Regions from separate parts of the Mesorhizobium sp. M0904 genome, predicted to be linked through region 3. Evidence: predicted binding sites of a transcription regulator. Region 3 holds the regulator's gene; each other region holds the start of a gene.
The links. Region 3 encodes LexA, which represses DNA repair genes until DNA is damaged. Its sites were predicted from a motif close to TGTTCNNNNTGTGTTCNG; they were not measured.
Positions count from the first base shown of each region.

Region 1: the regulator LexA is predicted to act here: its motif matches at 3,998-4,015, upstream of NKH80_RS16435 (single-stranded DNA-binding protein).
Region 2: the regulator LexA is predicted to act here: its motif matches at 3,237-3,254, upstream of dinB (DNA polymerase IV).

Region 1 covers NZ_JAMYOC010000014.1:65,813-73,866, forward strand. Annotated here, with positions in the region: gene gyrA (DNA gyrase subunit A) at 1-528, opposite strand, end outside; gene NKH80_RS16415 (helix-turn-helix transcriptional regulator) at 677-1,504, opposite strand; gene NKH80_RS16420 (hypothetical protein) at 1,591-2,121, shown strand; gene NKH80_RS16425 (MarC family protein) at 2,196-2,825, shown strand; gene NKH80_RS16430 (OsmC family protein) at 2,834-3,259, opposite strand; gene NKH80_RS16435 (single-stranded DNA-binding protein) at 3,383-3,895, opposite strand; gene NKH80_RS16440 (cupin domain-containing protein) at 4,170-4,496, shown strand; gene NKH80_RS16445 (ArsR/SmtB family transcription factor) at 4,578-4,892, shown strand; gene NKH80_RS16450 (SRPBCC family protein) at 4,889-5,413, shown strand; gene NKH80_RS16455 (ATP-dependent Clp protease proteolytic subunit) at 5,439-6,044, shown strand; gene NKH80_RS16460 (hypothetical protein) at 6,143-6,439, shown strand; gene uvrA (excinuclease ABC subunit UvrA) at 7,145-8,054, shown strand, end outside.
Region 2 covers NZ_JAMYOC010000002.1:54,226-62,279, forward strand. Annotated here, with positions in the region: gene NKH80_RS02725 (GcrA cell cycle regulator) at 1-309, opposite strand, end outside; gene NKH80_RS02730 (hypothetical protein) at 432-830, opposite strand; gene NKH80_RS02735 (XRE family transcriptional regulator) at 905-1,609, shown strand; gene NKH80_RS02740 (hypothetical protein) at 1,818-2,114, opposite strand; gene NKH80_RS02745 (hypothetical protein) at 2,303-2,665, shown strand; gene NKH80_RS02750 (GNAT family N-acetyltransferase) at 2,735-3,193, shown strand; gene dinB (DNA polymerase IV) at 3,307-4,548, shown strand; gene NKH80_RS02760 (FAD-dependent oxidoreductase) at 4,579-6,099, opposite strand; gene NKH80_RS02765 (sulfite oxidase) at 6,729-7,886, shown strand; gene NKH80_RS02770 (hypothetical protein) at 7,956-8,054, opposite strand, start outside.
Region 3 covers NZ_JAMYOC010000008.1:191,983-200,036, forward strand. Annotated here, with positions in the region: gene trpD (anthranilate phosphoribosyltransferase) at 1-596, shown strand, start outside; gene trpC (indole-3-glycerol phosphate synthase TrpC) at 601-1,413, shown strand; gene moaC (cyclic pyranopterin monophosphate synthase MoaC) at 1,415-1,915, shown strand; gene NKH80_RS11305 (molybdopterin molybdotransferase MoeA) at 1,915-3,120, shown strand; gene NKH80_RS11310 (hormone-sensitive lipase) at 3,128-3,958, opposite strand; gene kynU (kynureninase) at 4,055-5,302, opposite strand; gene lexA (transcriptional repressor LexA) at 5,759-6,493, shown strand; gene NKH80_RS11325 (ComEC/Rec2 family competence protein) at 6,487-8,054, opposite strand, start outside.

The DNA.
Region 1 (8,054 bases), on a different contig from region 3:
CAGCAGGTTCGGAAAGCGCGCCGGCAGGACTTTCGGTTCGCTGCCCGACGCATCGTAAGTGTCCTGGAAATCGACGGTGTCCTTGTCGATGTCTTCCAGCAACTCATGCGCGACCTTGGTCAGCCGCGATTCCGTGTAGCGCATCGCCGCCGGCGGATCGCCGTCGATCGAGCCGAAATTGCCCTGCCCGTCAATCAGCGGCACGCGCAGCGACCAGTCCTGCGCCATGCGCACCAAAGCGTCGTAGATAGAGGCGTCGCCGTGCGGATGGTATTTACCCATCACGTCGGCGACCGGGCGTGCCGATTTCACATATTTACGGTTCCAGTGATAGCCGCTCTCATAGGCGGCGTAGAGGATGCGGCGATGCACCGGCTTGAGGCCGTCGCGCACGTCCGGCAGCGCGCGACTGACGATCACGCTCATGGCGTAATCGAGATAGGAGCGCTGCATCTCCTCGATGATGGATATCGGCTCGATGCCGGTGGGGCCGCCGTCGGCGCCGCGCGGTGTCTTCTGGTCGGTCAAATCGGATCACAATCTAATCAGGAATCACTTGGTGCTTATATAGGAAGCCGGCCCGAAACTCCAACAATCGCGGCAGTTTTCCAATGTGGTTTTTAGCGGCAAATTCAAAAGGATACACCAATTGCGACGATATGGCCGTGGCACCCTTTCACCGGCGTCGCCGGCGGGCGCGATAAGTACCCGGCGCCTCGCCCATCAGCCGCCGGAAACGGCGGTTGAAGGTTGATAGATCGTTGAATCCCGCCGCAAAGGCGATCGCCGAAATTGTGTTATCTGACGTCCGCAGCCGCACGGCTGCCCTGTGCAGCCGCGTTCTCAGCAGGAATTGGTAGGGCGTCATGCCGGCAACGTGCCGGAAGGTGCGCAGGAAATGGTAAGGGCTGGTGGCGGTCTCGTCGGCGAGTTCGGCAAGCGAGATCGGCCGGTCGGCATCGACTTCAATGCGCCGCACCGCTTCGGCGACACGCTTCTGGTCGCGGCGGCTCGGGGTCCGTCCCCGATCCGTGGCGCTGCAAGCCGCTGTTACCGCGGCACCGGCAATGCGCAGGGCGAGTTCCTCGAACGCGCCGGTGTCGGCCATCTCGCGCGCCGCCTCCGCTTCGGCGAGCAGCGGCACCAGCGCCGGCAAGGGCGGCAGGCGCGGCGTGCTGAAATCGAGCGTCTTGGCGCCCGGCACGTCGGCGACGATCCGCTCCATACAGGCCGGTCCGAAATGGAAGGAGAGGCAGCGGTCGCCGGCGCCATGCTCGTGCCCGCACTCGTAGCATGTGCCGGGATTGCCGAGCAGGAGCGCGCCCGGCGCCAGCATCGCCGTGCCTTGGCGGGCACGATAGCGGAAGGTGCCGCTGGTTACGGCAGCAACGCAGAAATGCCGATGCTCCTCCTCGAATGGCCTGTCGGCGGCGCTGGCGGTGCAGATGACATCCGACACCTGCCAGCCTCGGCCCGACGCCAGCCTATGCGCGCTCGTCGTCATCGCCCAAACATAGCAATTTTTCCCAAGCGCAGAACCCCTGCCGGCCTCTATGCTTGCCGGTCTCCTGACAAGATGAGAGCGAAGCCATGTCCAATTCCTTTGCCAAGGCCCTGCACAGCGATGGGCCCACACCGGCCCTTGCCGAGAAACTGAACCTTTACGGCCGCTTCGTCGGCGCCTGGACGTTCGACGCCACGCGCCATCTCGAAGACGGTCAGGTGCTGACCGGGCGCGGCGAGGTGCATTTCGGCTGGGTCCTTGAAGGCCGCGCGATCCAGGACGTATGGATCCTGCCAGCTCGTGACGCTGGTTCCTCCCCTTCGCTCGGCAAATGGACCTTCTATGGCACGACGTTGCGCGTCTATGACCCAGGCGTCGACGCCTGGCACATCTTCTGGAGCGACCCGCGCAACCGGTATTACAGCCGCCAGTTGGGCCGCGTCGAAGGCGACACGATCGTCCAATTAGGCGCAGACGGCACCGGCCCTTCGGTACGCTGGAGCTTTTCCCGGATCACCGGAGATTCCTTCCGCTGGCTGGGCGAGCGTTCGTTTGACGACGGCGCCACCTGGCGTCTCGAAGTCGAGTTTCTGGCGCGCCGCACCGCCAGCCCCTGATCCGCACGGTTTCCACTGGCTTCGCTTTGCTCTACCAATCCCGTTAACCGGCATTGCCGGCGGGGAGGGTCAGCATGCCGAGCTTCGACAGCCTGTTCAACGCCTTCGTCACCATACTGGTGACGATCGATCCGCCCGGCCTGGCGCCGCTCTTCCTTGCCGTGACCCGCGGCATGAACCGCGAGGAGCGCAACCAGGTCTCCGTGCGCGCCTCGATCATCGCTTTCCTGGTGATGGCATTGTTCGCAATCGCCGGCGCGTCGATCCTGTCGGTCTTCGGCATCACCCTGCCGGCCTTCCGCGTCGCCGGCGGCTTTCTGCTGTTCTTCATCGCCTTCGAAATGGTGTTCGAGCGCCGGCAGGACCGTAAGGAGAAGATCGGCGACGTCGCCATCACCAGGGACATGATCCACAACATCGCCGCCTTTCCGCTGGCGATCCCGCTGATTGCGGGTCCCGGCGCGATTTCGGCGACCGTCCTGCTCTCAAGCTCGTTTCAGGGTTTTGGCGCGCAGACAGCCCTTGTCGGCATCATCGCCATCTGCCTCGTCATCACCTACCTGGTGTTCGTGCTGTCAGAGCGCATCGATCGTATCCTCGGCCAAACCGGCCGTTCGATCCTGACACGGCTGCTCGGCGTCATCCTGGCGGCGCTCGCCATACAGTTCGTCGCCGACGGCATCAAGGCGCTGATGGCGACCTAGGAACTGCCCTACTTCGCTGTCGTTTCAATGACTTCGAAGTCATGGGTAATCTCGGCAGTCTTGGCCATCATTGCCGAGGCCGAGCAGTATTTCTCGATCGAAAGCCCGATCGCCCGCTTCACCTTGTCGTGTGACAGCGCCCGGCCCTTGACGACAAAATGCATGTGAATGCGGGTGAACACCCTGGGATCGGCTTCTGCACGGTCGGCATCGAGTTCGACCACGCAATCTTCGACCGCCTCGCGCCCCTTTTCGAGGATATGGACCACGTCATAGGCCGAGCAGCCTCCGGTGCCGATCAGCACCAGTTCCATTGGGCTCGGCCCCGGCGTCTTGCCCTCCAGCCCGAACGCCGTGCCTAGCACCAGCTTGTGCCCACTGGCGGACTCGCCAACAAAAGTGCGCTCCTCCACCCATTTGACCCTTGCTTTCACTTGATACGTCCTTTCACCGCTCAAACGCACAACGTCCCGAAAATCCAAGACAGATTTTCGGGACGCCATTTCGTGGCCAAGGTGCTGGCGCTTGTCGCCGCAAGGGCAGTCCGCCCCGAGAAATCAGAACGGGATTTCGTCGTCCAGCTCGCGCGATGAACCACCGCCGCCGCCCTTGTTGGCGCCACCCCGATTGAAACTTTCGCCCGGGCCGGACTGGCCGAAATCGGAACCGCGGCTCGCACCGCCACCGGCATAGTTGCCGACCTGGCCGCCGCCCTCGCCCCGTGCGTCGAGCATCTGCAGCTCGCCGCGGAATTTCTGCAACACGATTTCAGTCGTATAGCGGTCATTGCCGGTCTGGTCCTGCCATTTGCGCGTCTGCAGCTGGCCCTCGACATAGACCTTCATGCCTTTCTTCAGATACTGCTCGGCCACCTTGGCGATCTGGTCGTTGAAAATCACGACATTGTGCCACTCGGTCTTTTCCTTGCGCTCTCCAGATGTCTTGTCGCGCCAGCTTTCCGACGTCGCGATGCGGATATTGACGACCGGGTCACCCGAATTCAGGCGGCGGATTTCAGGGTCCGCCCCGAGGTTGCCCACCAGAATGACCTTGTTGACGCTACCCGCCATGACACTTCTCCGCGCTCATCCGAAACCAAATTCCTTGTCGCTCCACCTTACAGGCTATGGACAATCCCTGCCTGCCGTGGCTGCCTTTTCCCACAAGGTTTTTGTTCTCTTTTCGTTCTAGTTTAAAGGTCCTGCACTGTCAATAGATGTCAGTAACAAGTAGGGTCTTGGCGCCGAATTTTCCACGAACCCTGAGATCGAGGCGAACTCAATGAAGATGGTCGAGCATGACGATCAGCCGCAAGAAGAATGGCGGACGGGAGTAAAGACCCGCATGCATGTCTCGGCCTGCAACGGCGCAACTCAACTTTGCATATTTGAACAATGGGTCGAACCCGCGGTTGGCGCCCCGACACATTGGCACCCGGTCGAGGAAGTGCTTACCGTCATCGCTGGCAGGGCCGAGATGTGGATCGATGACGAGCATCTCGTCTTGACTGCCGGACAGTCGCTTGTTGTTGCCGCGCACAGGCAACATGGCTTCCGAAACGTCGGCTCCGAACTGCTTCATATCCATGCCGTGCTCGCGTCACCAGTTTTTGAGGCAACGTTTAACGGATCGCCAGACATGGTGAGACGCTGGCTTCCGACGCGTTTGTAAAATCTCGCCCGTCGCAAAAAACACTGCCTGTCTTAAAAACGCGACTTGCCAAACCGATAAGTATCGACTTATGCTTCTGGAATGATCGAAGCAGAGATTTTTCGGGCACTGGCCGATCCAACGCGTCGCGCCGTCTATGAGCGGCTCGCCGACGGCGAGATGACGGTATCGGAACTCCGCAATGGCATGCCGGTTTCGCAGCCGGCAGTATCGCAGCATCTCGCGGTGCTGCGAGGTGCCGGCCTCGTGGTCGAACGCCGGGCCGGCCGCAATGCCTATTATCGCGCCGATCCGAACGGGCTTGCGCCGCTGCTCGGCTGGATCGAACGCTACCGCGCGTTCTGGCCAGAGCGCATCGAAAGGCTCAAGACGGTTTTGAAGGACATGGACCAATGACCAGCCGAGGCAAAGAACGCGCGGAAATGGCGGCAGACAAGATCGAGTTCGAGTGCGAGCTGCCCGAGCCGCCGGAAAAAGTGTGGCGGGCGCTGACAGTGCCGGACCTGCTCGCGGCCTGGATGATGCCAAACGACATTGAACCAAAGGTCGGCAACCGCTTTGCCTTTAAAGCGCCGGATGCGCCGATCGAGTGCGAAATCCTCGACGCGGATCCCGGACGGCTGCTGCGCTATTCCTGGCGGGAGCGGCCGGCGCCCGGCGATACGCGGGTGCCGCCCGGCAGCCCGGTGGAAAGCCCAATGAACGATAGGCCAGTGGATAGCATCGTCACCTTTACGCTCGACCGCACCGTTTCCGGCGGCACGCATCTGCGCATCGTCCATGATGGTTTTGCTCGGGCAGCAGTGCCGGAGATCGCCATGGCAGGCGCCGGTTGCCGACTTTCGTTTGAAGCGCGTACTCCCAAGTACAAGCAGATCGCCGCAAACACCGCGCGCCTCTTTATGCGCGCGGCCTGAACGACGACAGTCAAAGGAGATAACGATGAGCGGCCTTGCCAATTTGGTGCCGATGGTGATCGAGCAGTCGAGTCGCGGCGAACGTGCCTTCGATATATTTTCGCGGCTGCTGCGCGAGCGCATCGTCTTCATCAACGGGCCGATCGACGACGGCACCTCGGCGCTGGTCTGCGCCCAGCTTCTGTCGCTGGAATCCGACAATCCCGACAAGGAGGTCTCGCTCTACATCAACTCGCCGGGTGGCGTGGTGACCAGCGGTTTCGCCATCTACGATACGATGCAGTATATCAGCTGCCCGGTCTCCACCGTTTGTATGGGCTTCGCCGCCTCGATGGCCTCGTTTCTCCTGATGGCGGGCACGCCAGGGCGGCGTATCGCGCTACCCAACACCAGCATCGTGCTGCATCAGCCTCTCGGCGGTTTCCAAGGCCAAGCCTCCGATATCCAGCGCCATGCCGAGGGCATCCTTCGCACCAAGCGGCGCATGACCGATCTTTACGCCCATCATTGCGGCCGCACCTACGAAGAAGTGGAACGCACGCTCGACCGCGACTTTTTCATGACCGCCCAGGAGGCCAAGGATTGGGGACTCGTCGACCATGTTTTCGACACCCGCAAGCAGGCCGCATGAACGAGCAGGGCCGGCGGACGCAACCGACGCGATTGAGCGCCCGCAATTTCAGCGCCATCGGTCTGGTCTTGCCGCCATCACGGCACTATAGTCCGGCGATGACCGCCAGCCGTTCATCCAGCCTGTTGTGCCTTGCTATCGCTACTGTGGCCGGCACGAACATGCTGGTGGACATGGCATTTGCCCAAGATAATTCGACGTCTTCGCAAAAGGGCGCCCTGCCCGGCGTGACCAGCGACTATCGCATCGCCGAGCCAGGGCCGCAGCCTGAGCCCGACGACGCGGTTCCAAGCAGCGGCAACGGCACGTTCAAGATCGGCGATACCGACGTTCGGATTTCCGGCAGCATAACCATCGATGTCGCTACCGGCGGAATCAGGCCCCCCAGCCGGTAAGTTCGCCTGGCATGCACCACAAATGTGCCCTTCAAACGAACAGCCCCGTCATTGCTTGTGCAATTGACGGGGCTTCTTGGATCTAAAATCCAAATTGCCGGGAGTGTACTGCCGGCTTTTTATTTCGGATGCTTCGCGGCGTTCAGCCGACGATCCGACTAGCAGTCTCTGATTGTTGTGGGGATCGGCAGGTCAACGTTGGCAGGTAGCGCAAAACGCTTGGCCTAGCCACTTATACCTGCCGCGGCTCCAGCGACACGTGGAGCCTCAAGGAACTGTCCGGTGGAGTCATGCCTCTGCTCTCCTTCTGTTCGTTGCGACTGTCGTCGAAGCGCTCATCGCATAACCCGCGGCGTCTCGCAGGCTAGCCCCAGGCCGCGAGGCCATCGAAAGACGGCCGGCTTCGTTGACGTTTGGAGTCTGCCCCCGTGACAGATGGACGTCAACCTTGAATGGCCGATTACCGAAAAATGTGATCGCGAGACGCTTTGTGAACCCCGGGTGAACCCAGCCGCACGGGCAGCTTTTGTCAGGAGCGTGTTCGGCCTTTGTTCTTTCCGCTTGCCCGTTCGCGCGAAAGGCGGTTAAACGCTTTGGTCGAGAGTTGTGGCGTCTCTCGAAAAGGCGGCGAAATTACCTACATAGGGGATGGTCGGGAAAACCCGCCCATCCCACGAATTCCAGATTCTGAGGCGGCGACCGGCGATGGCCGACCATAAATATCTCTCCATTCGCGGGGCACGCGAACACAATCTGAAGAATGTCGATCTCGACCTGCCGCGTGACAGCCTGATCGTCATGACCGGGCTGTCGGGGTCAGGCAAGTCGTCGCTTGCCTTCGACACGATCTATGCCGAGGGCCAGCGCCGCTATGTCGAGAGCCTTTCGGCCTATGCACGACAATTCCTCGAAATGATGCAGAAGCCGGACGTCGACCAGATCGACGGCCTGTCGCCAGCCATCTCCATCGAGCAGAAGACTACCTCGAAGAACCCACGTTCGACTGTCGGCACCGTCACCGAGGTCTACGATTATATGCGGCTTTTGTTCGCCCGCGTCGGTGTACCCTATTCGCCGGCCACCGGCCTGCCGATCGAGAGCCAGACGGTCTCGCAGATGGTCGACCGGGTGCTTGCAGTCGAGGAAGGCACCCGGCTGTTCATCCTGGCGCCGATGGTGCGCGGCCGCAAAGGCGAGTACCGCAAGGAACTGCTGGAGCTGCAGAAGAAGGGTTTTCAGCGCGTCAAAGTCGATGGCGTCTTCTACGAGATCGCCGACGTGCCGGCGCTGGACAAGAAGTACAAGCACGACATCGACGTCGTCGTCGACCGCATCGTCGTGCGCGGCGATCTGGCGACACGGCTCGCCGATTCCATCGAGACCGCGCTGAAGCTTGCCGACGGACTGGCGGTAGCGGAATTTGCCGACAGGCCGCTCGACGCCAGCCAGACCGGCGAGGATTCGGTCAATAAATCGAAGAACGAGACGCATGAACGCATGCTGTTCTCGGAAAAGTTCGCCTGCCCGGTATCCGGCTTCACCATTCCCGAGATCGAGCCCAGGCTGTTCTCCTTCAACAATCCGTTCGGCGCCTGCCCGACCTGCGATGGGCTCG
Region 2 (8,054 bases), on a different contig from region 3:
AGCCGGACCCGGCTGCCAGGCCGGCGGCGCCAGCCTGGCCGACAGCCTGGCCGACAGCCTGGCGGGGCGGCAGCGTGGCTCGGCCTTCGGATCGGCCTCCGCTTGGCTTGCGGCATTTGATGGCTCAGGCGCCGAATCTCCGAGCCGGCCGCCCGAGCGTCCGCCACACCGGCCCTTGGATCTGGCAAGGCCGATGGTGCGCAAACGGGCGGTGCGGTGGACGATGCCGATGATGGCCGCGCGCGAGGCCGGGCGGCCGCCCAGCGCGGTCAACCGGGTGGCGATCTTCGCGGCCGACAGCCCGCTCATCAATAAGTTCTCGATTTGTTCCAATTCAGAGGCGGAATAGCGGGCGGCCATGATGTTTTATTCCCTGCAAGGGTGGTTGTGTGTGCGGCGCCGGCTTCGCCCGCCTCAGGCTGGAAAGGCGGTCAGCCTTCTCGTGGTCTGCTGCGGTCGAGCTTCATCTCGGTCGCCTGCCTTGTTGCGCCGGACACTGCCTTGCCCGTCCGCTTGTCGAAGGCGATGACCGTGCCATCTTCGGTACGGATCCAGGAAACCGCGGCATCCGCGTTGCCGGTCGACGGGTAATTCGTGGCCGGAGCCGTGAGGGGAACGGCTCCGGCCGTTCCGGCCGCTTGCGCTGCCGGAACCGAGGCGCGAGCCTCGGGCATCGTCCCGGCCGGGGAGGAGGACAGCCGCGACGAAGGGGAAAGGGTTGGCACATGCATGGCCTTGGCGATCGTTTGCGCTACCGCCTCCAGGCCAGCGCCGCCGGCGCGCTGAACGGCGGATTTAAGGACCGAAAGCTGGTGAAGCGACTTGTGCATGCCCTCATAAGAGCATAACTCAAATCATATTGCAAGCGATTCTTGCATAGACGAAACCGAATCTTATGTCTCAGATGGGAGCCATGGCGAAAACTGCACTGTCGATCAAGGTCGGAGCGGCGATCCGCCGGGCGCGCAAGCAGCGCGGCCTGGTGATGCGTCACATTGCCGAGCACAACGACACCGACGTCGCTGCCGTCGGCAATTGGGAGACCGGGCGCAACCTGCCCAAGACCGAGAACCTTTTGAAGACCGCCGCCTTCCTGCGCGTCGACCCGGTGGCGCTCGGCAAGGGCGAGGTCGTCTTCCTCGAAGATGCCGGGCCGGTTGCCGATGCGGAGATCGTCACCGATCCCGGCCCCCTGCCCGCCGGGCCGATGGATATCCAGCTTCTCGGCACCGCCGTCGGCGGCGACGATGGCGACTTCACCTTCAACGGCCAGCCGGCCGGCTATGTCCAGCGGCCGCCGGGGATCCGGCATCTGCGCAACGTGTTTGCGCTGCACGTGCTGAGCGATTCGATGGTGCCGCGCTACGAGCCCGGCGAGATGATCTATTGTGGCGGCCGCGACGCCGTGCCCGGCGATCATGTGGTGATCGAGACGCTGCCCGAGGAGAACGAGCAAAACGGCAAGGCCTTCATCAAGAAGCTGGTCAAGCGCACCGCCGCCGAGTTGATCGTCGAACAGTACAATCCGCCCAAGACCCTGACCTTCAACCGCTATGCCATCAAGAACGTCTTCCGCGTCATCCCGCTCAAGGAACTGCTGGGGTATTGACGGACCGCTTTCCCTTCTCCCCTTGTGGGAGAAGGTGGATCGGCGCACAGCGCCGAGCCGGATGAGGGCTGGAAGAAACTCGGCGTCAAAAATACGGAACGATTTTTAGAGCCTTACGTCTTCCTAGTAGCGATCCGTCCAACACCCCTCATCCGACCGAGCTTCGCTCGGCCACCTTCTCCCACAAGGGGAGAAGGAAGTTCCCCCCTCAAGCCCGCCTCGACTGCTCCGGCTCTCGACCGTTGAGCAGGCGCGCCTCGGCGCGCACCCGTTGCCGGTCGTCGATGAAGGCGGCCTGGATCGAAACGGCGGCGCCCGGCAGGCCATCGGCACGGCAGGCCTTGCAGATGAGGCGCCCCGAAAGTGCTGATAGCGGTGTCTCCGGCCTCACCCCATGCCGCTTGAGCTCGGCCGGCTTCCACCACCTGTTACGGCCGCAATCGATGCACTCGACGGCAATCGAGACGACATCGGCGATCGTCGCTTCCTTGCCCGCTAATGCCATAGTCCATCCCCATTGTTCCTGCTTTGTTCCATATCATTATCGGTTTTCGGGGCGGAGTCGAGTCGGTTCCGCTTACATCAGAGTTAAAGTTTCGCTTGTTCGATTATTTGAGTTATGCTTATATATCATGCGGACTGGACTCGGCGCGAGCCACGGAACCGCAGCCGGCCGGCAGCAAGGGAGCGACGATGAACCCAGCCCAGTTCGCCCATGCCTGCGGCTATAGCGGCGACAGCCCGGCCATGCTTGCCGCTTTCGCGGCCATCCGCCAGGACGGCATCCGCAAGGCACGCCAGGGCCATCGCCAGCGCAAGGCGGCGATTGACCAGATGAAGCCGAGCCGCGTTCTGTTCCTGGCGGCGATCCGCCCGGCGCAGACAGCCGAGGAGGCACTCGAGGACGCCGCCCGCTTCCTGTCGATGTTCCGCAACATGCCGCGCTGGCGGCAGGAAAGGCGCGCCGCCGACCTCGCCCGTGCCAGACAGCAGCGCCTCTTCGCCCGCTTCTTCCGCCGCTACGGCCAGCGCCTCTGGGCGTTTGAGACCGCCTGAAGGCGCGGACCTCCCTTGCGGGTCAAAACGGATATTGCGAACGCCAAATCTACGCCGTATGTCCAGGCGATGAGCGAGATCGAATTCCGTGCCGCGCAGGCGCCCGACCTGCCGGCGATCGTTGCAATGCTTGCCGACGATGTGCTCGGTGCAGACCGGGAAGACCCATCCACGCCGCTTGCGCCACCCTATCTCGATGCCTTCAGCGCAATCGATGCCGATCCCAACCAGTTGCTGGCCGTGGCTGTCGAGGCCGGGCAAGTGGTCGGGACCCTGCAACTCACCTTCCTTCCGGGTATCTCCAGGAAGGGTGCCTGGCGCGGCCAGATCGAAGGCGTTCGCGTCGCCCGGCAATGGCGCTCGCGCGGCGTCGGCAAACTGATGGTCGAATGGGCGATTGAAACGTGCCGTTCGCGCAATTGCAGCTTCGTCCAACTCACCACGGACAAAGGTCGACGGGAGGCGCACGATTTTTACGAGCGCCTCGGTTTCACCGCCAGTCATCTCGGCTACAAGATGGCGCTGTAGGTTGCGGCGGCGGCCTCCGCGCTGCTTGACAATTCACCCGCAATGTTCTCTTTATGTTCCTATCATAACGCGAGACAATGCGGCGTTCGAGTGGCCGCGGGCGAACGGGCCGGATGGAAGCCAACATCCTCCACGCGGATCTGGATGCCTTCTATGCCTCGGTCGAACAATTGCTCGACCCGGCCTTGCGCGGCAAGCCGATTGCCGTCGGCGGCGGGGTCGTGCTTGCCGCATCCTATGAAGCCAAGGCGTTCGGCGTGCGCGGCGGTATGCCGGGACGGCGGGCGCGGGAACTCTGCCCGCAACTCATTTTCGTCGGCGGCCATTTCAAGGACTATCAGCGGCTGGGCGATGCGGCAATCAAGGTGCTCGGCGACTTCACGCCGGTGGTCGAGCGGATTTCGATCGACGAGGCCTTTGCCGACGTCGCCGGCTGCACCCACCTCTTCGGCTCGCCGGCTGAGATCGCCGGCAAGATACGCCGCCGCGTGCGGGCCGAGCTCGGCTTGCCGATCTCGGTCGGCGTGGCCCGCACCAAGCATCTGGCCAAGATCGCCTCACAGGTCGCAAAGCCGGACGGGCTGGTGGTGGTCGATCCGCGCCACGAGCTGGAGTTCCTGCACCACCTGCCGGTCGAGCTGATGTGGGGTGTCGGCCCGGTCACCAGGGAGCGGCTGGCCGGTATCGGCGTCGACACCATCGGCGAGTTGGCGAAGACCAACAGTGGTGCGCTGGAGCGCCTGCTCGGGCCGGCGGCGGGAGAGAAACTGAATGCGCTGGCGTGGAACCGCGATCCGCGCAAGCTTGAGACGCAGCGCCGGGCGCGCTCGGCCGGCGCGCAATCGGCGCTCGGCCGAAAACCGGCCGACGAGCAGGTCTTCGTCCCCGCCCTGCTGCATCTGGCCGACAGGGTCGCCACAAGGCTGCGGGCGAAATCCCGGCCCGGCCGCACGGTGACGGTTCGCGTCCGCTTTGCCGATTTGCGCTCGGTGACGCGCTCGATCACGCTCGATCAGCCGATATCGGCAACCGCCATGCTGGCCGAGATCGCCGAGGCGCTGGTCCGCAAGGTGCTCATCGATCATCCGCACGAAAAGACCATCTCGCTGCTGGCGATCGCCGTATCGCATCTGGAGCAGCATGCCGGCCTGCAACTGGAACTGCCGCTCGGGCTCGACGACGACCGCCGCCGCCCCGGTACCCGGAAGGGCGCGGCGCGCTGGACCGCTGATCGCGCCATCGACAAGATCCGCGACCGCTTCGGCTGGGAGGCGGTCGGCTACGCCTCGGTCGCGCTCGGACTACAGCGGTCGGTTCCCGACGCATTTCGGGAGCTGGCCGAGAAGGAATTGTGAGTTGCGCGGCGGCGGCGAAAAAAAGAAGAATTATCCGACAGGAGCCAGGGGCGATACGGCCGGCCCGTTCAAAGCCGTGCCGTCGACGGCAAAATGCGAGCCGTGGCAGGGGCAGTCCCAGCAGCGTTCCAATGAGTTCCAATGGACATGGCAACCGACATGAGTACATGCGGCCGAGCGCTTGTGGAGCGTGCCGTCCTCATCGCGAAAAGCCGCGACTTTGGTAAGCCCTTCGCGCACGATAGCGCCCTCTCCCGGCCGCAGCTTATCGGCGGAATCGATTTCGCCAGGCGCGACATACTCGGCAAAACTCCTGATCGCTGTCGCATTCTCCACCAAATAGTCGCCGATCGCGCGTGCCGTCTTGCGGGAGGGTTCGTAAAGTTCCCGCCAAGGGCTTTCCCCCTTCAGGATCAGGTCGGAAACCAATTGGCCGGCAACAACCCCATGGGTGATGCCCTGACCGGAATCGCCGGTGACCACGAAGACATGCCGGTTGCCGGGATTGCGGCCGATGAACCCGGCATGGTCGACAGTCTCCATCACCTGCCCGGACCATCGATTGGTTTCCGCGCCGATATCGGGCACCAATTTTTTGATCCAGTCCGCCAGGGCCGCGAAGCGGTTGTCGGCATCGTCGGCCTGCCCTGTCTTGTGGTCCTCACCACCGACGATCAGAAAGTCGGTTTTGCCTTCACCAGGCTGCAGGCGAACGTAGTGATAGGGATCCAGCGTGTCCCAATAGAGTGCATCCGGCAAAACGTCGCGCGCGATCTCGAACGACATCGCGTAGGTCCGATACGGCGCTTGCTTGGTGTGGAGCGCGACCCGATCGTTGATCGGCGAATTAGTGGCGACAACGGCCGATCTGGCAGACACGGTAAAGCCCGAGACCGTGCTTACGCGGACGCCGCCGTCGGTCTCCGCGACCTTGTCGACGATGGTCTCCGCATAAAGCATGCCGCCGCGCGCGCGAATGCCCGCAGCCAGCCCGCGGAGATATTTGAGGGGGTGAAATGTCGCCTGATTGGCGTAGCGAAGGACGGGCGTATCCGAAAAGCCTGCAAACGACACGCCTGCGGTTTTCTCGACGTCGACACCAATCTTCAGAGCGGCGCCCAGTTCGCGCTCGATGACGGATTCCCTTCTGCCTGACGCCGGAAACAGAAAGCCGTCGAGGCGGCGGAAATCACACGCGATACCCTCTGCTTCCTGGATCGATTGGACACGGTCGATAGCCGCCGACTGGCTTTGGTAGTAAATCCGCGCCAGTTCCTCGCCGCGCAATTTGATCAGTTCCGAAAAATAGTCGTCGCAGATCGATGACAGATGCGCGGTGGTGCGTGCCGTCATGCCCCTTCCGATCCGGCCGCGATCGAGCACCGCCACCTTTTGTCCGGCGACGGCCAGTTCGTAGGCGACCGACAGTCCGGCAATGCCAGATCCGACGACCACGACATCGACCTGTTCACTCCGCTCGAGCGGAACCGCCTCAGGCGCGACTTCGGTTGCCGCCCAAAGCGATACAGTCCTTTCATCGCTGACATTCATTGGCGGAGCCCTTCATACCCGACATTCGGATAAACGGACGCCAGGATTCAAAGTTCCTCGACGCCTGAATGCCTGCGTAAGCTTGACGTCACCGCCGGTCCGCCCCGACGCGTTGTGAGCCGGCCTGGCTGGGCGGTGCGATGCACTTTGCGTCAGGAGGGATCGTTTCCTGCAAATGCGACATTCGAGGCAGCCCTGGTCGTCAGACCAAAGCGTTGCGCCGCCCCAGGCGACCAGGGCGATGCCGGCCGCCCGACCAACCCACTGGCCGGCAGGAAACACCGGTTCGACGAGAACCTACGAAGGTCCCGAAATGACCCAGAAGCGGGCGTTCGGCAGCGATCCGAGCAGCAACGATTTGGCAGGACCGAAAATCGGCATGGAATGTCAATCATCATCATGTCCCGTCCAAGTTGTGGACACGTCCTTCTCAAAGGCGCACTCTTGGCATGCGAAACGCGAGCCAGAGTTTCGTCCAACGCTTCACATGCCTGACTTGCGTCGGTGATTGTCTGAGCCATCCGGATACTTCCGAATGGGCAGACTTCACATTGTGTCGCCTATCCGTGATCAGGCTACGGCCTAAGGCACGTTGCAGCCCGTTCCGGATCAACTGGGAGGTAAACAACATGCCTGATTTTCAGCGCAGAGAACTTCTTGTTCAAGGAAGCGCGGCTCTTGCCGCAATTGCTGCTCTCTATACCTCGCGTCGGGCTTACGCTTTTCCAACACGGCCGAGCGAGGAAGTTATTCCATGGCTGGATCAGCCGACCGAAAATCCCGATCCGGTAGGTATCCAGAAACAGCTTGTCTGGGAGGATTTGGATAGCTGGATAACGCCAAACGACAAGTTCTTCAGCATCTCGCATTTCAACCGACCAACGATCGACGAGAAGACATGGTCGATGGAGATCGGAGGCCTGGTCAAGAAGCCCTTAAAATTGACGCTCGCCGACATCAGGGCACGACCGCGGCAGGAGGTCGTTTTCACAGTGGAATGCTCGGGCAACCACGGGTTTCCCTTCTTCACCGGCGGCATCGGCAATGCCCGCTGGGCTGGGACGCCGCTCGCCCCGATCCTCGAGGAAGCCGGCGTTCTGGAGAAGGGCATCGAGGTCGTCTTTTTCGGTACTGACAAAGGCGAGGTCGCAATACGCGACGTCAAGATGCAGCAGAACTTCGCTCGCAGCATGTCGCTCGCCGACGCGATGAACCCCGATAATCTCCTCTGCTATGAAATGAATGGAGCCGTCTTGCCGGCGCCCAATGGCTTCCCGGTACGGCTCATTGCGCCAGGCTGGTACGGGATCGCCAACGTCAAGTGGCTAAAGCGCATCGAGGTTCGCGATACGCGGTTCATGAGCCTTCTGATGGCCCGTGACTATGTCACCATCCGGGAGGAGGACCACAACGGCGAGACCGTATGGGCCGAGACGTCAGTCGGGCGAGCGCTGATAAAGTCCGCGCCTGCGAAGGTTACCCGGAAAGACTCGGATTACCGCATCGTTGGCGCAGCCTGGGGGGCGCCGATCGACCGGGTCGAAGTTCAAATCGACCAGGGGCCTTGGGCACCAGCGACCATTGACCACAGTGAGGAGGCAGAGCACGCCTGGAAAATTTGGTCCCTGGCTTGGGCAAATCCCTCTCCTGGAGAACACACGGTGACCTCGCGCGCGGTCAGCACCACGGGACAAATTCAACCGGCGATGGACGATCCCTTGATTGCCAAGAAACACACATACTGGGAGAGCAATGGCCAGGTGACGCGCCGCGTGCGTGTCGGCTAGAGCATTTTGCAGCCAAATGGAATCATTTTGCGTCCGCATAAATGCGGCAAAACAAATAGTTAGAGCGGGTTACCGGTTCCAGGAGAGCCGGAACCGCTCTAAGAACTTGCGGCCATGTGGCAATTGCGTTTGGGTCAACCAGGAAGAGGCTGCCTGATCCGAAAGCTG
Region 3 (8,054 bases):
TCGGCCGCTGCATTCACGAGGCCGGCGTTGGCTTCATGTTCGCGCCGGCGCATCACCCGGCGATGAAGCATGTCGGCCCGACCCGGGTCGAGCTCGGCACCCGGACCATCTTCAACCTGCTGGGCCCGCTTTCCAATCCGGCCAGTGTCAGACGGCAAATGGTCGGCGTGTTCCTGCCCGAATGGATCATGCCGGTGGCAGAAACGTTGAAGGAGCTTGGCGCCGACCACGCCTGGGTCGTCCATGGCGACGGCTATGACGAGATCACCACCACCGGCGAAACGCAGGTCGCCGAATTGGCCGGCGGCGAGATACGCAGCTTTGTGCTGACCCCGGAAGCAGTCGGGCTGACGCGTCACACCAAGGACGAGTTGCGCGGCGGCGACGCCGCCCACAACGCCCAGGCACTGCGCGACATGCTGGGCGGCGCCGCTGGCGCCTTTCGCGATACGGTGCTGATGAATGCCGGCGCCGGGCTGGTGGTGGCCGGCAAGGCGACGACGCTTGCCGACGGCATGGTAACGGCGGCGCAGGCCATCGACAGCGGCCGCGCGCTGAAAGTGCTCGACAGGCTGGTCGAGATTTCGAACGGTTAAAACCATGTCCGACATCCTGCGCAAGATCGAGGCTTACAAGCGCGACGAGATCGCGGCGGCCAAGGCACGCGTGCCATTGGCCGAGATCAAGGCACGGGCGACGGATGCCGACGCGCCGCGCGGCTTTCTTTCCGCCCTTGAGACTAGGCGCAAATCCGGCGGGTTCGCGCTGATTGCCGAAATCAAGAAGGCTAGCCCATCCAAAGGCCTGATCCGCGCCGATTTCGATCCGCCGGCGCTGGCCAGGGCCTATGCGAAAGGCGGTGCCGCCTGCCTTTCGGTGCTGACCGACACACCCTCTTTCCAAGGCGCGCCCGAATTCCTCACCGCTGCGCGCGCTGCCGTCGAGTTGCCTACCTTACGCAAGGATTTCCTGTTCGACCCCTATCAGGTCTACGAGGCCAGGGCATGGGGCGCCGATGCCATCCTGATCATTATGGCCAGCGTCGACGACGCGTTGGCAAGAGAACTCGAAGCGACAGCTTTCGGGCTCGGCATGGACGCGCTGGTCGAAGTGCATGACGAGGCGGAAATGGAACGTGCGCTGCGGCTGTCGTCGCGGCTGATCGGCATCAACAACCGCAATCTCCGGACCTTCGAAACCAGCCTCGAGACCTCGGAACGGCTGGTAGCGATGGTACCGGGCGGCCGCCTTCTAGTCAGTGAGAGCGGGATCTTTTCGCATGACGATTGCCGCCGGCTGGAGCGGAGCGGCATCGCTACTTTCCTGGTCGGCGAGAGCCTGATGCGTCAACAGGACGTGGCCGCGGCAACGCGCCTGCTGTTGACGGGCAAGGCGCCGGCAGAGGCGATCTGAGATGGCGGCCGCCCTCACCCATCTTGGCGCGCAGGGCGAAGCCAACATGGTCGATGTCGGCGACAAGGCTGAGACGGTGCGCACGGCAGTCGCGGAAGGTTTTGTCGCGATGCGGCCCGAGACGCTGGACATGATCCTCGCCGGCGACGCCAAGAAGGGCGACGTGCTGGGCACCGCGCGCATTGCCGGCATCATGGCGGCCAAGAAGACGCATGAACTGATCCCGCTCTGCCATCCGCTGCTGCTGACCAGGATATCTGTCGACATCGAGCCGGACGCAGCTTTGCCCGGCCTGAAGGTCACAGCATTGACCCGCGTCACCGGCAAAACCGGCGTTGAGATGGAGGCCCTGAGCGCCGTCTCGGTCGCTTGCCTGACCATCTACGACATGGCTAAGGCGGTCGACCGCGCAATGGTCATCTCCGGCATCAGGCTGGTTGAAAAGACCGGCGGCAAATCCGGCGACTACAAGATCACCGGGGCCACCGAGGCAGGCCGCTAATGGCGCTGGTCCCAGTTGCCGAGGCGCTCGAGCGCCTGCTGGACGGAGCAGTTGCGCTGCCGGGCGAACGTGTCGCGCTGCTGGATGCCGCCGACCGCGTGCTGGCGGAGCCGGTTGTGGCGCTCCGCACCCAGCCGCCGTTCAACGCCTCCGCCATGGACGGCTATGCCGTGCGGGCGGCCGACATCGCGTCCCTACCGGCAAGCCTTTCGGTGATCGGCATGGCGCCGGCCGGACGCGGCTTTGCCGGAACGGTGCAGCAGCGGCAGGCCGTGCGCATCTTTACCGGCGCGCCGCTTCCCGCAGGCACCGACACTATCGTTATCCAGGAGAACGTCCGCGACCTCGGCGGCGGCAAGGTCGAAGTGACAGAGCCGACGGTGCAGGGACGCAACATCCGCCGCCTTGGGCTCGATTTCGCCAAGGGCGATGTCCTGCTGCCCAAAGGCCGCCTGCTCGATTCGGCCGCCTTGTCGCTGGCGGCATCGGCCAACCACCCCGAGGTCGGCGTGGTCAAACGGCCGCTGGTCGCCATCATCGCCACCGGCGACGAATTGCTGCCGCCGGGCAGCGAGCTTGGCCCTGACCAGATCATCTCCTCCAACGCCTATGGTGTCGCTGCCGCCGCACAGTCGGTCGGTGCGCTGGCGCTCGACCTCGGTATCGCGCCGGACCGCAGGGAGGCGATCGCGGCATTGGTTGAAAAGGCCGTGAAGGCTGGCGCGAACGTCATCGTCACGCTGGGCGGTGCCTCGGTCGGCGACCACGACTTCGTCCATGACGTGCTGACCGGGCAAGGCATGACGCTCGATTTCTGGAAGATCGCCATGCGACCGGGCAAGCCGCTGATGTTCGGGCGGCTGGGCGACATTCGCTGCATCGGCCTGCCCGGCAATCCCGTGGCGAGTCTGGTGTGTGCTCAGCTCTTCCTGAAGCCGCTGCTGGCCCGGCTCGGCGGCCGCGCCTTTCAGCAGGATATCCGTCGGGCAGGGCTCGGTGCTGCCATGCCGGCCAACGATCTCAGGCAAGATTATGTGCGGGCTGTTGTCACAGACGATGCCGGTGCGCTCGTGGCGACGCCGTTCGGCATCCAGGACTCCTCGATGCTGAAAATGCTGGCCGATGCCAACGGGCTGATCGTCCGCGCGCCGTTCGCGCCTGCTGCGGCGGCGGGCTCCCCCTGCGACGTGCTGATGCTACGCTGAACCTGCCTCACTCCGAGATCAAGGTCCGGGTCAGCGGATGGTCTGGATCGGCCAAACCGTCGATGATGTTGAAATGATGCCGGTCAGGCTCGACCACGGAGCTGGTCGCGGCACCCAGGCCGATCCAGATGTTGGCCAGCAACGCGCTCTGGCGCAGGAATTCGGCTCGCTCGCCGCCGCCGGCCCAACAGGTCAGGCGGGCCTTGTCCATCGGGCGCAGCAGCACCGGACTTTCGGCCTGCGCCTCGGCCTTATCGATCGCCAGCGTCTCGTTCATGCCGGTGCGCATGATCGGGCGCAAATCATGCACCCCCGAGATCGACACCACGTGACGAACGCGCCGGACCACTTCGGGCGCCAGCGGCGTCGTCCTGGTAACCATCCGGCTAACAAGATGGCCGCCGGCCGAGTGCCCGGTCAGCATCAGCGGCCCTGCGACCATCGCCGCCGCCTTGCCTATCGCCGCGCCGACTTCTTTGACGATGCTGCCAATGCGTATCTGCGGACAGAGCGTGTAGGACGGCATGGCAACTGCATAGCCGCGATCAACAGCCCCCGCGGCAAGATGTGACCAGAAACTCTTGTCGAATGCCATCCAGTAGCCGCCATGGACGAACACCACGACCCCCTTCGGCTTGGTGGCCGGCAGGAAAAGATCGAGCCGGTTGCGTGGGTTGTCGCCATAGGCCAGGTCGAGCCGCGCCCTGCCCTCGGTCGAAAGCGCGTCGCGGAAAACCTGCGCGGGCTCGACCCAGGCCGCCGGCCAGCGATCGCTGCCGGCTATGTTGGCGCCGTTGGCATAGGCGTTGTCCCAATCGGCAATGTGACGTTCGAACACCCTGCGCCCTCCCTGGCAATATGGCCTTGCAACCTGGCCGCGAGCATCGCGCGGCGCGTCGTCGCCAGCCTCACGATTCCAGCTCTCGCATCAATCTCAAGTGACAGCCGCCTTGATGGCGAAGCGCGCATCCTTCCACGCACCGGTGCGCAGGATCTCCTCAAGCACTTCGACGGCCTGCCAAACATCGGCATAGCCGACATAGAGCGGGGTGAAGCCGAAGCGCATGGTCGATGGCGCGCGAAAATCGCCGATCACGCCACGTTCGATCAGCGCGCGCATGATCTGATAGCCATGCTCATGCATGAATGAAATCTGGCTGCCGCGTTTTTCTCCATCGCGCGTGCTTTCGAGCGTGAGGTCGTAAGTGCCGCACTTTGCCTCGACAAGCTCGATGAACAGATCGGCCAGTGCGATGCTCTTCTTGCGCACCGCAGTCATGTCGACATCGTCCCAGATGTCGAGCGCGCCCTTCAGCGTGCGCATCGAAAGGATCGGCTGGGTGCCGCACAGAAACCGGCGGATGCCGGTGCCGGCCGCATAGCCTGGCTCGAAGGCGAAGGGCCGTGCATGGCCCCACCAGCCGGTGAGCGGCTGCTGGATGTCGGCAAGATGCCGCTCAGCCGCATAGATGAAGGCAGGCGCGCCCGGTCCGCCATTCAGATATTTGTAGGTGCAGCCAACGGCAAAATCGGCGTTGGCTTTGTCGAGCTCGACTGGCATCGCGCCGGCGGTGTGGCAGAGATCCCAGACGATCATCGCCCCGGCTTCCTGGGCCCTGCGCGTCAGCGCCGGCATGTCGCGCAGTTCGCCCGATTTGTAGTTGACGTGGTTGACCAGCACCACGGCGGTGCGATCGTCGATCAGCTCCTCGATGGTCGGCGCGTCGACCGCCGAGAGGCGCAGCAGCGCATCTTTTCGCGTCGAAACCACACCCTCAGCCATGTAGAGTTCTGTCGGAAAACTATCGCCCTCGGCGACGATGACCTGCCGCTCCGGTCGCATGGCCATGGCGGCGTGCAGCAGCTTGTAGATGTTGACCGACGTCGTATCGCAGACCACCGTCTGGCCGACCGCGGCACCGATCAGGCGCCCGAGCTGGTCGCCAAGTTCAAGCGGCATGTTGAACCAGCCGGCCGTGTTCCATGCGCGGATGAGATCATGCGACCATTCTTCGGTCGCGGCCTTGTACAATTCATCGAAAGCGGGCCGTGAAGCAGCTCCTAGCGAATTGCCGTCGAGATAGATCACTCCTTGCGGCAAGACAAAGCGGTCGCGCATCGCGCCCAGCGGATCCGCGGCATCCATCGCCTTTACGGCCACGAGATCGGGAATTCCCGTCATGATTTGCCTGCTCCCCCAAAAAATCCAACGCAACGCCGGACACGCATCAACTGTTCTTCTGTTCTTCCATTACCTGGTTGCGCGTAGCAAGGCTCCACCGGCGAGAAGCAGCCTGACCAGGCGGTGGAAACCTGGAGTTAGCCCGAGGTTGGCGTTTTGAGTTCGTTTCGTTCACGGCGCATTGACCAAACCGCACAGTCGATAGGGGTTCACTTCCGTGCCCTTTGCCGACCGACGGCCGATGCCAGTGCCGCCTTCTAGGAGGCGAGAACGGCGCAAACGAAAGCAGAATCAAGGCGATGAGGCTCGCGGCGGCGAAAATACGGTACGCCGGTAGGGGACGTCGTTTGTTTCCCGAGCCTTAACGCATTCATTAAACTTTAAACAGTTGCGGAACACAACTGGAACAGATAGTGTCTGTTCTGGGTTTGTTTTCTGATTCTGTTGGGGGTCGCTATGCTGACACGCAAACAACACGAACTGCTTATGTTCATCCACGAAAGGTTGAAGGAAAGCGGTATCCCACCTTCCTTCGACGAGATGAAGGAAGCGCTCGACCTGGCTTCCAAATCCGGAATCCACCGACTGATTACGGCGCTGGAGGAGCGCGGCTTCATTCGCCGTTTGCCCAACCGGGCCCGTGCACTGGAGGTGCTACGCCTGCCTGACTCGATCGCCCCCGGCCTCAATGCGGCACGCAAGTTCTCGCCGAGTGTCATCCAGGGCAGTCTTGGGCAAGGTGCCCCTCGGCAGGGAAAGCCGACATCGTCGCGCGTCCCTGCAGCCGGCAATGACGACGATGTCGTCGCCGCCGTTTCGATCCCGGTAATGGGCCGCATCGCCGCTGGTGTGCCGATCGATGCTATCCAGCACCAGACGCATTCGATTTCGGTGCCGCCGGATATGATCATGGGCGGCGAGCATTATGCGCTCGAGGTCAAAGGCGATTCGATGATCGAGGCTGGCATTTTCGACGGCGACACGGTGATCATCCGCAACGCCGATACGGCGAGCCCCGGTGAGATCGTGGTGGCCCTGGTCGACGAGGAGGAAGCGACGCTGAAGCGGTTCCGCCGCAAGGGCGCCTCGATCGCCCTGGAGGCCGCCAATCCGGCCTACGAGACGCGCATCTTTGGACCAGACAGGGTCAAGGTGCAGGGCAAGCTCGTTGGGCTGATCCGCCGCTACTGAGTTGCGCCCTTGGTGCCGGCTTTTGGATTGTCGGCCCGGTATGGCGGCAGGCCGCGCGCCGCGCGTGAAAATTTCCGCTGCACGTGCCAGGGCCGGTATGATTTTTCGACGGCGAAGCGGATTTCGGCGCGTGTTGCCGCTTGTGGATCGAAATAGACGGCCGCACTTCCCGCGCGCGCCAGTTGCCGTTTGGTGACGACGAGGACCAGCCGGTCGTAGTAGCAGGGATTATGGGCGGTGGCGTCGTCGATGACGATCAAGCTGGCGAAGGCGCAGGCTGGCCGTGCGGTATCGCGGTCCTTGGCTTGCGCAATGATCGCGCCGGATGGATGCCTGGCGAGGCAGAGACCGTCCGTGCAAATGAACGGCATGCCCGGCGGTAGGTCGGCCGGATCGGCAATGTCGAATTGCGGATCGTTCTTTCCAGGTGTTTCCGGCGCGACGATAGCCTCTGATGTGAGCGCGCGTTTCCAGTTGTCGATGGTGAACTCATTCGGGCGTGCCCGGTTGACCGCGAGCTCACCGCTGCCGATCGGCAGCGCGACCAGCCGTGCGTCCTCCGAGATCAATACGTCGGGTACGCGCGTCTGGGTTGTCGTTAGCAAGCCGGCGAGCGCAAAAGGAATTGCCGCGAGCCGCAACCAGGTCGTCGCCATGCTGGCAACGACGAGGGCGATCGTCACCAAAAGGACGGATCTCAGCGAAATCAGCCCCACCGCATCGATTGGCGAGCGCTCGGAGATCCACCCGGACAGGGCGATCATCGCCGTCAGCCCTTTGCCCATCACGTATAGGAAAGGCCCATCCGCGCCGAACGGCATCGCCAGCGCGCTGAGCACGGCGAAGGGCATGACGACCAGTGAGACGATGGGCATGATGGCCAGATTGGCGAACAGGCTGAGCGGCGCCACGCGCTGGAAATGCCATAGGGCGAAAAGCGCCGTGGCGCTCCCTGCAATGATCGAGGTCATCGCCAGGCCGCCCATGCCCAGCAGGACCTTTCGCGTGGCGAGGCGTAGCGGCGACCGCCGCGGCGGCGGCGTGGTGGCCCTGCCGGCGCGGTAGTCGGACCAGCCGGCATAGGCGCCGACAAGGGCCGCCGTCGCGGCGAAGGACATCTGGAAGCTCGGACCGACCACCTCGTGTGGCGACACCAGAATGACCGCGATGGCCGAGATCGCCAGGTTGCGCATGGTGAGCGCGGCCCGGTCGAACAGCACGGCGATAAGCATCACCGCCAGCATGATGAAGCTGCGTTCGGCCGCTACCACAATGCCGGAAAAGACGAGGTAGGCCGCAATCGAAAAAAGCGCGGCGGCCGCGGCATATTTCTTGACCGGCCGTCGCGATGAGAAATCGGGAAACAGCGCAAAGGCGCCGCGTAGCAGCGCCATGATGGTGCCGGCGACCAACGCCATATGCAGCCCCGAGATAGAGATGATGTGATAAATGCCTGTACGCCGCATCGCTTCGTTGATCTCCTCGGGAATGCCTGCGCGCACGCCGACGATCAGCGCAGCAGCAATCTCGCCCTCGGCGCCGCCGATGCGGCTGCGGATAT